2 linked regions of the Kitasatospora fiedleri genome follow. The protein of the gene in region 1 interacts with the protein of each later gene in a pairwise test. Links are inferred from orthologs where the notes say so. Each region holds a gene or a part of one and is shown on either strand. Other genes may lie near its edges.

Region 1 (6,235 bases):
CGGCCGAGCGAGGCCTGGTCCTGGTACTCGTCGCCGGGGAACGGCGTCACCGCCGAGTCGGCGACCTCGACGGCCAGCACCACCCGGCGGCGCGGGGCGTCCGGGTCGGCGGCCAGCAGCCGGACCGAGGAGAGCGCCGCCCGGTTGAGGGCCGCGTACTCCAGCTCCTCCAGGTCGTCGCTGACGTACCACTCGCGCAGCGCGGGCGTCACGGCGTAGGCGACGCTCTGCTCCAGGACGCCCTCGGGGTGCGCCACCGCCAGGTCCTTCAACGTGGTCGGCACGTACACGCGCATCGGGGCACCCTTCTGACGGTCTCACTGTGCGACGGGTCAAGAATACGCAGCCCGCCGGGCGGCCCGCGATGGCCCTCCGGCGCCCGGCCCCTGCGCCGATCAGGTCACCGCCGACGTCCCCCTACGGGCCGTTCCGCGGCCCGAGCCGCCGTCAACTCCGCGCTCCGGCACCGGCCGCACCACCGTTGCGGCCGACGGGCCGCCACCCGTACGGGTGGATTTCCGGGCATCGCCGCAGCCGCCGGAAACCCCTTGGCCCGCCCTCCGCCCGCCCGGTAGCAAAGGCCCCGGCAGCATCACTGCCACTGACACTCCCGCCACCGAGAGGGCCACGATGACCGAGCAGATGACCGAGCAGCAGCTCACCCGGACGTCCGGCCCCCGGATCCGTCCACTGGTCCGCCCCGCCCCCGCCACCCGCCGACCGGTCCGCCACCCCCACCCGATCCCGGCCCCAACACCGACCCCGGCCGCGCACCCCCACCCGCACCCGCACCCCCACCCGCCCGGCGACGGCCCGCGCCCGGTCCGCAGCCCGCGCGCGGCCTGCGACGGGCCCCGCCCGCCGTACCGCCCCCGGACGGCCGCGCCCGGCAGCAGCGGGCACGCCGAGCTCGCGGGGCGGTTCGCGCACCGGCTGGTGGAGGTGCTGTGCGGGGCCCGCCCGGTGCACCAGTTGCAGCGGCACACCACCCTGCCGGGCTTCCACCAGCTCGCGGCGCTGGTCCGGACCGGCCCGCTGCGCCCGCGCGGCCGCACCCAGCGCCCGCGGCTGGGCCGGGTGCACGACTGCGCGCCGGGCCCGGGCGCGGTGGAGGCGTGCGTGCGGGTGGAGCTCGGCCCCCGGCACCACCTGCTGGCCTTCCGGCTGGAGCGGCACACCCGCACCGGCCAGTGGCAGTGCGCCGCCGTGGAGACCGGATGAGGCCCGGGAACGCGGCGGGGCGCCGCCCCCCGGAGGAAGCGGCGCCCCGTTCAACGCAAGCGGGTCCGGGCTCAGGCCTTGCGGCGCCGGCCGCCCTTCGCCGCCTTGGCGGCCTTGCGGCGCTCGGCGCGGGTCAGGCCGTCGCCCTCGTCGAGCGGGCCGTCCTCCTCGAAGTCGCCCTCGATCACGCCGCCGCCGACCTGGTCGGACGGGGCGATGTAGTGGAGCTTCTTGCGCTCGGGGGCCTCCAGGCCCTTGGCGCGGATCTCCGGGCGGGCGGCCGGGACGGCGGCGTCCTTCTCCAGCTTGTCGAGCAGCACCTGCTCGTCGTCCGGGACCGGGACCTCCTCGACCTGCTGCTCGACCTGGACCTCCAGGTTGAACAGGTAGCCGACGGACTCCTCCTTGATGCCCTCCATCATCGCGGAGAACAGGTCGAAGCCCTCGCGCTGGTACTCGACCAGCGGGTCGCGCTGGGCGTAGGCGCGCAGCGCGATGCCCTCCTGGAGGTAGTCCATCTCGTAGAGGTGCTCGCGCCAGCGGCGGTCGAGCACCGAGAGGACGACCCGGCGCTCCAGCTCGCGCATGATCTGCTCGCCGAGCTGGTCCTCGCGGCGGCCGTACGCGGCGGCGATGTCCTCCTGGATGACCTTGGTGAGGTACTCGGGGGTGAGACCGCCCTGGTCCGCGGCCTCCTCCTCCAGCTCGTCCAGGTCGAGCGAGACCGGGTAGAGCTGCTTGAGCGCGGTCCACAGCTTGTCGAGGTCCCAGTCGTCCTCGAAGCCCTCGCCGGTGGCGGCGTTGACGTACGCGGCGACGGTGTCGTCCATGAAGTGGCCGACCTGCTCCTGCAGGTCCTCGCCCTCCAGGACGCGGCGACGCTCGCCGTAGATGACCTCGCGCTGGCGGTTGAGGACCTCGTCGTACTTGAGGACGTTCTTGCGGATCTCGAAGTTCTGCTGCTCGACCTGGGTCTGCGCGGAGGCGATGGCGCGGGTGACCATCTTCGACTCGATCGGCACGTCCTCCGGGACGTTCGCCATCGACAGCACGCGCTCGACCATGCCGGCCTTGAACAGGCGCATCAGGTCGTCGCCCAGCGACAGGTAGAACCGGGACTCGCCCGGGTCGCCCTGGCGGCCGGAGCGGCCGCGCAGCTGGTTGTCGATCCGGCGGGACTCGTGCCGCTCGGTGCCCAGGACGTACAGGCCGCCGATCTCCTGCACCTCCTCCTGCTCCGCCTTGACCGCGGCCTTGGCCTTCTCCATCGCGGCCGGCAGCGCGGCCTCGTACTCCTCCGGGGTCTCCTCCGGGGTGATGCCGCGCTGGGCCAGCTCGGCGGCGGCCAGGTGCTCGGGGTTGCCGCCGAGCATGATGTCGGTGCCGCGGCCGGCCATGTTGGTGGCGACGGTGACGGCGCCCTTGCGGCCGGCCTGGGCGACGATCTGCGCCTCGCGCTCGTGGTGCTTGGCGTTCAGCACCTCGTGCGGGATGCCGCGCTTGCGCAGCTCCTGCGACAGGTACTCGGACTTCTCGACCGAGACGGTGCCGACCAGGACCGGCTGGCCCTTCTCGTGGCGGTCGGCGATGTCCTCGACCACGGCGGCGAACTTGGCCGGCTCGGACTTGTAGATCAGGTCGGGCTGGTCGATCCGCTTGGGGTTCTTGTTGGTCGGGATCGGGACCACGCCGAGCTTGTAGATCTGGTGGAACTCGGCCGCCTCGGTGGTGCCGGTACCGGTCATGCCGGACAGCTTGTCGTACAGGCGGAAGAAGTTCTGCAGGGTGATGGTGGCCAGCGTCTGGTTCTCGTTCTGGACCTCGACGCCTTCCTTGGCCTCGATCGCCTGGTGCATGCCCTCGTTGTAGCGGCGGCCGGCCAGGATGCGGCCGGTGTGCTCGTCGACGATCATCACCTCGCCGTTGATGACGACGTAGTCCTTGTCGACCTTGTAGAGCTCCTTGGCCTTGATGGCGTTGTTCAGGAAGCCGACCAGCGGGGTGTTCACCGACTCGTAGAGGTTGTCGATGCCCAGGTAGTCCTCGACCCGGGAGACGCCCTCCTCCAGGATGCCGACGGTGCGCTTCTTCTCGTCGACCTCGTAGTCGCGGTCGATCTTGAGGCGCTGCACCAGCTTGGCGAAGTCGTTGTACCACTTGGTGGCCTGGTCCGCCGGGCCCGAGATGATCAGCGGGGTGCGGGCCTCGTCGATCAGGATCGAGTCGACCTCGTCGACGATCGCGAAGTTGTGGCCGCGCTGCACCAGTTCGTCCTGCGACCACGCCATGTTGTCGCGCAGGTAGTCGAAGCCGAACTCGTTGTTGGTGCCGTACGTGATGTCCATCCCGTACTGGCGCTTGCGCTCGGCCGGCGACATGTTCGCCAGGATCACGCCGACCTCCAGGCCCAGGAAGCGGTGCACCCGACCCATCCACTCCGAGTCGCGCTCGGCGAGGTAGTCGTTGACGGTGATCAGGTGCACGCCCTTGCCGGTCAGCGCGTTCAGGTACGCGGGCAGGGTGCCGACCAGGGTCTTGCCCTCGCCGGTGCGCATCTCCGCGACGTGCCCGTAGTGCAGGGCGGCGCCGCCCATGATCTGCACGTCGTAGTGGCGCTGCCCCAGGACGCGCTTGGCGGCCTCGCGGACGGTCGCGAACGCCTCGGGGAGGATGTCGTCGAGGCTCTCGCCGTCGGCCAGGCGGGTCTTGTACTCGTCGGTCAGCGCGCGCAGCTCTTCGTCGGTGAGGTTGACGAAGTCCTCTTCGATCGAGTTGACCTGGGCGGCAATCCGCTGCAGTTTGCGGAGGATCTTGCCCTCGCCTGCGCGCAGGATCTTGTCGAAGACGGACACGTGAGCGGGCTCCTTGCCTCATTCGGCTCTGGATGACTGCCGGTGGGGAGTCCACCCCACCGTACGGGCCATCGTATGCGAGGAGTCCGAGCGGCCGGGAGGTCCGTCAGCACGGTATTCCTGTGTCACCCCTGGGAGCACATCGTCCGATGCCGGGTCCAAACGGTCAAAGCGGTTCGCCGACGGCCGGTTGTCAGTGCCCGCGCCTAGCCTCGCCCCATGGCCGAGACCTTTGCCGAGACGTTCTCCGAAACCTCCGCCGCGGCCGCCGCGACGCCCGCGCCCGCCGTCCGGATCACCGCCGACCACGCCCGCCGGCTCGCGCTGCGCGCCCAGGGCCTGCTCGGCTCCCCCGACCGCCGCTCCGGCCCGCAGGGCGTGCTGCGGCAGCTCGGCGCCGTCCAGCTGGACACCATCTCGGTGCTGGCCCGCTCGCACGAGCTGGTGCCGTACGCCCGGCTCGGCGCGGTCGGCCGCCGCCCGGTCGAGCAGGCGTACTGGGGTCGGGGCACCGCCTTCGAGTACTGGTCGCACGCGGCCTGCGTGCTGCCGATCGAGGAGTGGCCGCTGTTCGCGTTCCGCCGCCGCGCCTACCGGGACAAGGGCCGGGTCTGGGGCCACCGGGTCTCGCCGGAGGCGTACGCCCGGGTGATCGACCAGCTGCGCGCCGAGGGCCCGCTGACCTCGACCGCGCTCGGCGGCGCCAAGCGGACCTCGGAGTGGTGGGACTGGTCCGACACCAAGATCGCCGTGGAGCGGGCGCTGGCCTTCGGTGACGTGGTGGTCACCGAGCGGCGCGGCTGGAAGCGGGTCTACGACCTGGCCGAACGGGCCGTCCCGGCCGAGCTGTTCGAGCAGGACCCGACCGACGCCGAGTGCCTGGTGCGGCTGGTGGCGCAGGCCGGGGCCGCGCTGGGCGTGGCCACCCGGGCCGACCTGATGGACTACCACCGCCTCAAGGGCGCCCAACTGGCCGCCGCGCTCCCGGAGTCGGGCCTGGTCCCGGTCGAGGTGGAGGGCTGGGGCGCCCCCGCCTGGGCCGACCCGACGGCGCTGGCCGCGGAGCCGCGCGGGCGCCACCGCACCACCCTGCTCTCCCCGTTCGACTCGCTGGTCTGGGACCGCCCGCGCACCGAGCGGATCTTCGGCATGAGCCACCGCCTGGAGGCGTACACCCCCAAGCACAAGCGGGTGCACGGCTACTTCGCGATGCCGCTACTGGCCGCCGGCCGGCTGGTCGGCCGGGTCGACCCGGCCCGCGAGGGCAGCGTCCTGGTGGCCCGTCAGGTCTCGCTGGACGCGCCGAAGTTCGTCCCCGCGCTGGCCGAGGCGCTGCGCGAGGCCGCCGACTGGGTGGGCTGCTCGGACGTCCGGGTGGAGCGGCTGGCGGACGAGTCGCTGCGGCCGGAGCTGGAGCGGCTGCTGGGCTGAGCCGTTGCCGGGCCGGGCCAAGCCGGGCCGAGCCGCCGCCCGGCCGAACGGACGCCGGGCCGAAGGGCTGCGGGGGCCGAACGGCGACGGCCGCCGGGCCCGGTCGGGTCCGGCGGCCGTTCCCGGCTCGCGCTCAGCCTATTTCGAGGATCTTCTCACGCATCGCGTACACCACCGCCTCCATCCTGGAGTGCAGTTGGAGCTTCTCCAGGATGTTGCGCACGTGGTTCTTGACGGTGTTCTCGCTGATGAACAGCTCCTTGGCGATCTCCCGGTTGTTCATCCCGGTGGCCACCAGCTTGAGCACCTCCAGCTCCCGGTCGGTGAGCCGGGGCGCAGGCAGCAGCTCCCGGTCGTCCGAGCGGCGCTGGATCATCGACTTGAACTCGGTCAGCAGCTTGGCCGCCATCGACGGGCTGATCTGCGACTGCCCGTCGGCCACCGCGCGGATCGCGGTGGCCACCTCGTCGGTGGAGATCTCCTTCAGCAGGTAGCCGGTGGCCCCCGCCTTGATCGCCTCGTAGAGGTCGGCCTCCTCGTCGCTGATCGTCAGCATGATGATCTTGGCGCTGGGCACCACGTCCTTGATCGCGGTGCACGCCTCGATGCCGCTGCGCCGGGGCATCCGGACGTCCATCAGGATGATGTCCGGCAGCAGGTCGGCGGCCTTCAGCACGGCTTCCGCGCCGTCCCCGGCCTCGCCGATCACCCGGATGTCCGGCTCCTCGGCG
Region 2 (5,051 bases), 2.7 Mb from region 1 along the record:
CGAAGGTCCCCGGCACCGCGCTGGAGGTCCGCGACGTCACGATGGACTTCGCCTACGGCGAGTCCTTCACCGAGTCCAGCCCGGAGGCGTACGAGCGCCTCATCCTGGACGTCCTGCTCGGCGACGCGAACCTCTTCCCGCGGCACCAGGAGGTCGAGCTGTCCTGGCAGATCCTCGACCCGATCGAGCAGTACTGGGAAGCCAACGGCAAGCCCGCGCAGTACCCGGCCGGCACCTGGGGCCCGGTCGAGGCGGACGAGATGCTCGCACGAGACGGCAGGAGCTGGCGCCGGCCATGAAGATCGACCTGACGGACACCACGTCCAGCAAGATCAACGCAGCCCTGATGAACGCCCGGCGGGAGAGCGGCTCGACCGCCGCCGGCATGGTGCTGACCCTGGTGATCGTGACGGACGAGGGCAGCGCGTACGACGCGCTCAAGGCCGCCAACGACGCCTCCCGCGAGCACCCCTCGCGCATCCTGGCCGTCATCAAGCGGGCCGGGCGCTCGCCCCGCGCCCGGGCCGAGACCCGGCTCGACGCGGAGATCCTGGTCGGCACCGACGCGGGCAGCGGCGAGACCGTCATCCTGCGCATGCACGGCGAACTCGCCGCGCACGCCCAGTCCGTGGTGCTGCCGCTGCTGCTGCCGGACGCCCCCGTGGTGGTCTGGTGGCCGGACAACGCGCCGCTCAACCCGGCCCAGGACCCGCTCGGCGCGCTCGCCCAGCGGCGGATCACCGACGCGGTGACCGCCGAGTCCCCGGTCGGCCAGCTCGCCCAGCGGGCGGCCGGCTACACCCCCGGCGACACCGACCTCGCCTGGACCAGGATCACCGGCTGGCGCTCCATGCTGGCCGCCGCCCTGGACCAGCGCGACGTCGAGATCACCGGCGCGGTGGTCGAGGGCGAGTCGTACAACCCCAGCGTCGAACTGCTCGGCCTGTGGCTGAACAACCGGCTGCGCGTCCCGGTCGAGCGGGTCGTCACCGGCGGCCCCGGCATCACCGCGGTGCGGCTGCACACCGAGGACGGCGACATCACGCTCGACCGCCCCGACGGCCTGCTCGGCACGCTCTGCATGCCCGGCGCGCCCGACCGGATGGTCGCCCTCAAGCGCCGCGACACCGCCGAGCTGATCGCCGAGGAACTGCGCCGCCTCGACCCCGACGACATCTACGCCACCGCCGTCCGCACCCCGGTCGACCGGCTGCGCGAGCGGATCGCCGGAGTCGAGCACGCGGGCCCCGGCGGCACCGTGGAGGCCCACGCGGCGGCGGAGGCCGGGGACGCTCCGGACGACGCTCCGGACGCTCCGGCGGAGGAGGGCAAGGTGGTCGAGGCCGCCGTCGCCGCCCCGGCCCGGGTCAGCGCCAAGCTGCCCGGCAAGGCCGCCCCGGCCAAGAAGGCGGCCCCCGCCAAGAAGGCCGCGACGGCCGAGAAGACCGCCCCGCGCAAGCGGAGCGGCCAGTGAGCACCGACCGGGTCCTGGTCCACCGGGACGCGGCGCTGCTCGCCCAGGCCGCCGCCGCCCGGCTGCTCACCACCACGGCCGACGCCCAGGCCGCCCGCGGCACCGCGCACCTGGTGCTCACCGGCGGCCGCAACGGCAACGCCCTGCTGGCCGCGCTCGCCGCCCACCCGGCGCGCGACGCGGTCGACTGGGCGCACGTCGACCTGTGGTGGGGCGACGAGCGCTACCTCCCGGCCGGCGACCCGGAGCGCAACGCCGTCCAGGCCGCCGCGTTCCTGGACGCCGTCCGGCCGCTCGGCGCCCGGGTGCACGAGATGCCCCCGGCCGACGGCACCACCACCGCCGAGCGGGCCGCCGAACGCTACGCCGCCGAACTGGCCGCGGCCGCCGCCCCCGGCGAGCGGCTGCCGCTGTTCGACGTCCTGCTGCTGGGCGTCGGCCCGGACGCGCACGTCGCCTCGCTCTTCCCCGGCCACCCCGGCACCGGGCGGAGCGACGGCACGGTCATCGCCGTCCACGACTCCCCCAAGCCCCCGCCCACCCGCCTCTCCCTCACCCTCCCCGCCCTGCACCACGCCCGCCAGGTGTGGCTGCTGGCCGCCGGCGAGGACAAGGCCGACGCGGTCGCCCTGGCCCGCACCGCCCCCGGCGCCGCCACGGCCCCGGCCGGCGCGGTCACCGGCACCGAGCGGACCCTGTGGCTGCTCGACGAGAAGGCGGCGGGCAAGCTCGCCTGACGCACCGGCGCGGAAAGGAGCCGCCCACCCGGAGGACTCTCCGGGTGGGCGGCTCTTCTCGTACGGACCTGCTGGCGCGCTCAGATCTCGCCGCGCAGCTTGGCCAGCGCCTCGGCGAGGATCGCCTCGCCGTCGGCGTCGGTGCGGCGCTCGCGGACGTAGGCGAGATGGGTCTTGTAGGGCTCGTTGCGGGCCGGGGCGGGCGGGTTGTGCTCGTCCTGGCCGGCGGGGAAGCCGCAGCGCGGGCAGTCCCAGGTGTCCGGGATCGCCGCCTCGGCGGCGAAGCTGGGGCGGGTCTCGTGCTTGTTGGCGCACCAGAAGGAGATGCGGTTGCGCGGGGCGGATTCACCGCGCTCCGCCTCGCCCATCGGGCCGGCGCCGACTCGGCTGCCTCGGATCGCGTTGCCACTTGCCACGGTCTGACTCCCTGCGTGCTGGTGCCGTCCGGCCGCGGCTGGGCGGACGGTGGCGAAGTCGTCCTAGTGTAAGCGCGAGTTAAGCCGGCGCCACCATCGCCCGCCGACTTCCTGTCAGTTGTTCTTGAGCAGCAGCCCGAGCACCACGATGCACGCGAACCACGAGATCCCGAGGATCACGGTGATGCGGTCGAGGTTGCGCTCGGCCACCGCGGAGCCGCCACCGGTCGAGGCCGCGCCGCCACCGAACATGTCGGACAGACCGCCGCCCTTGCCCTTGTGCAGCAGCACCAGCAGGATCAGCAGCACGCTGAGGACGATCAGAGCAATCTCGAACCCGAGAACCACGACGGACCAACTCTCTCGAATCTTCGGCGAAGGGGCCGGGCCCGCTCCTCGCGGTCCGGCCCCAAAGCCTACGTTGCTGCAGTGGCGTTAGCCTACTGCCTGCTCACGGTAGCGCACGATCTTGACGAACTCGTCGGCGTCCAGGGAGGCGCCGCCGATCAGGCCGCCGTCGACGTCGGGCTTGGCCATCAGACCGGCCGCCGACGAGGACTTCACCGAACCGCCGTACAGCACGCGGACCTTGCCGGCCAGCTCGGCGCCGTACAGCTCGGCGAGCCGGGCCCGGATCGCGCCGCAGACCTCCTGCGCGTCCTCGGGGGTGGCCACCTCGCCGGTGCCGATCGCCCAGACCGGCTCGTACGCGACGACGATGCTCTCGGCGTCCGAGGCCGGGACGCCGTCGAGGGCGCCGTCGAGCTGGGCCAGGGTGTACGCGACGTGGGTGCCGGCCTTGCGGATCTCCAGCGGCTCGCCGATGCACAGGATCGGGGTGATCCCGTTGCGGTAGGCGGCCTTCACCTTGGCGTTGACGATCTCCTCGTTCTCGCCGTGGTACTGGCGGCGCTCGGAGTGCCCGATCACCGCGTAGGCGACCTTGAGCTTGGCCAGCATCGGGCCGGAGACCTCGCCGGTGTAGGCCCCGCCGTCGTGCTGCGAGATGTCCTGCGAGCCGTACTTGAGCTTCAGCTTGTCGCCGTCGACCAGGGTCTGCACCGAGCGCAGGTCGGTGAACGGGACCAGGACGGCGACCTCGACGGCCTCGTAGTCCTTGTCGGCCAGCGAGAACGCCAGCTTCTGGGTGTGCTGGATGGCCTCGAGGTGGTCGAGGTTCATCTTCCAGTTGCCCGCCATCAGCGGGAGACGCTCAGTCATGTCTTTCTCAGTCCTCCAGGGCGGCGAGACCGGGAAGGGTCTTGCCCTCCAGGTACTCGAGGCTCGCGCCACCGCCGGTCGAGATGTGTCCGAACTTCGCCTCGTCGAACCCCAGGGTGCGCACCGCCGCCGCCGAGTCGCCGCCGCCGACCACGGTGAACGCGTCGGAGTCGAGCAGCGCCTGGGCGACCGCCCGGGTGCCGTCGGCGAACGCCGGGTGCTCGAAGACGCCCATCGGGCCGTTCCAGAACACGGTCTTCGCGTCGGCGATCTTCTCCGCGAACAGCTGGGCGGTCCTCGGGCCGATGTCCAGGCCGAGCGCGCCGTCCGGGATCGCGTCCACGTCGACCACCGCGTAGTCCTCGACCGGGGCGCCGGTCTTGACGTCCGGGAAGCTGCCGGAGACCGCGGTGTCCAGCGGGACCACGAACTCGACGCCCTGCTCGGCGCCGCGCTTCAGGTAGTCCTGGACGACCGGGATCTGGTCCTCCTGGAGCAGCGAGGCGCCCACGCCGTGGCCCTGGGCCGCGATGAAGGTGTACATCATGCCGCCGCCGATCAGGATGCGGTCGGCCTTGCCGAGCAGGTTCTCGATCACGCCGACCTTGTCGGAGACCTTCGAGCCGCCGAGCACCACCACGTACGGGCGGGCGACGTCCTCGGTGAGGCGCTTGAGGACGCCCACCTCGGTGGCGATCAGGTCGCCGACCGCGTGCGGCAGCCGGGCCGGGAGGTCGTAGACGGAGGCGTGCTTGCGGTGCACCGCGCCGAAGCCGTCGCCGACGTACAGGTCCGCGAGGGCGGCCAGCTGGTCGGCGAACGCGCCGCGCTCGGCGTCGTCCTTGGCGGTCTCGCCGGCGTTGAAGCGCAGGTTCTCCAGCAGCGTGACCTCGCCGTCGCCGAGGGCGGCGACGGTGGCCTTCGCGCTCTCCCCGACGGTGTCGGTGGCGAACGCCACCGGACGGCCGAGGATCTCGCCGAGGCGGACCGCCACCGGCGCGAGGGAGAACTTCGGGTCCGGCTCGCCCTTGGGACGGCCCAGGTGCGAGGCGACGACCACGCGCGCGCCGCGCTCGACGAGCTTGGCGATGGTCGGCGCGACGGCACGGATCCGGCCGTCGTCGGTGATGGTGTCACCGGACAGCGGCACGTTGAGGTCGGCGCGGACGAACACCCGCTTGCCGGAGACCTCCAGGTCTTCGA

Evidence for each region.
Region 2: the proteins of secA (region 1) and secG interact in binary tests that used the Escherichia coli proteins (3 or more experiments, as listed by UniProt). The link is inferred for Kitasatospora fiedleri from one-to-one orthologs.

What each region holds. Positions count from the first base shown.
Region 1 is NZ_OX419519.1:2,904,490-2,910,724, forward strand. The notes cover bases 1,093-4,439. They hold secA (preprotein translocase subunit SecA), read right to left. Parts: upstream 4,074-4,439; coding sequence 1,293-4,073; downstream 1,093-1,292. Other genes in these bases: QMQ26_RS13405 (Rv3235 family protein), read left to right, coding at 1,093-1,221; QMQ26_RS13415 (winged helix-turn-helix domain-containing protein), read left to right, coding at 4,293-4,439. In the rest of the region: QMQ26_RS13400 (DUF6912 family protein), read right to left, coding at 1-296; more of QMQ26_RS13405, read left to right, coding at 631-1,092; more of QMQ26_RS13415, read left to right, coding at 4,440-5,504; QMQ26_RS13420 (response regulator), read right to left, coding at 5,638-6,235. UniProt on the Escherichia coli protein: Required for protein export, interacts with the SecYEG preprotein conducting channel.
Region 2 is NZ_OX419519.1:5,613,609-5,618,659, reverse strand. The notes cover bases 1,359-4,051. They hold secG (preprotein translocase subunit SecG), read right to left. Parts: upstream 2,976-4,051; coding sequence 2,742-2,975; downstream 1,359-2,741. Other genes in these bases: QMQ26_RS25550 (phosphoglycerate kinase), read right to left, coding at 3,856-4,051; tpiA (triose-phosphate isomerase), read right to left, coding at 3,063-3,848; QMQ26_RS25565 (RNA polymerase-binding protein RbpA), read right to left, coding at 2,292-2,579; pgl (6-phosphogluconolactonase), read left to right, coding at 1,471-2,211; opcA (glucose-6-phosphate dehydrogenase assembly protein OpcA), read left to right, coding at 1,359-1,474. Outside these bases: zwf (glucose-6-phosphate dehydrogenase), read left to right, coding at 1-299; more of opcA, read left to right, coding at 296-1,358; more of QMQ26_RS25550, read right to left, coding at 4,052-5,051. UniProt on the Escherichia coli protein: Subunit of the protein translocation channel SecYEG. Overexpression of some hybrid proteins has been thought to jam the protein secretion apparatus resulting in cell death; while this may be true it also results in FtsH-mediated degradation of SecY.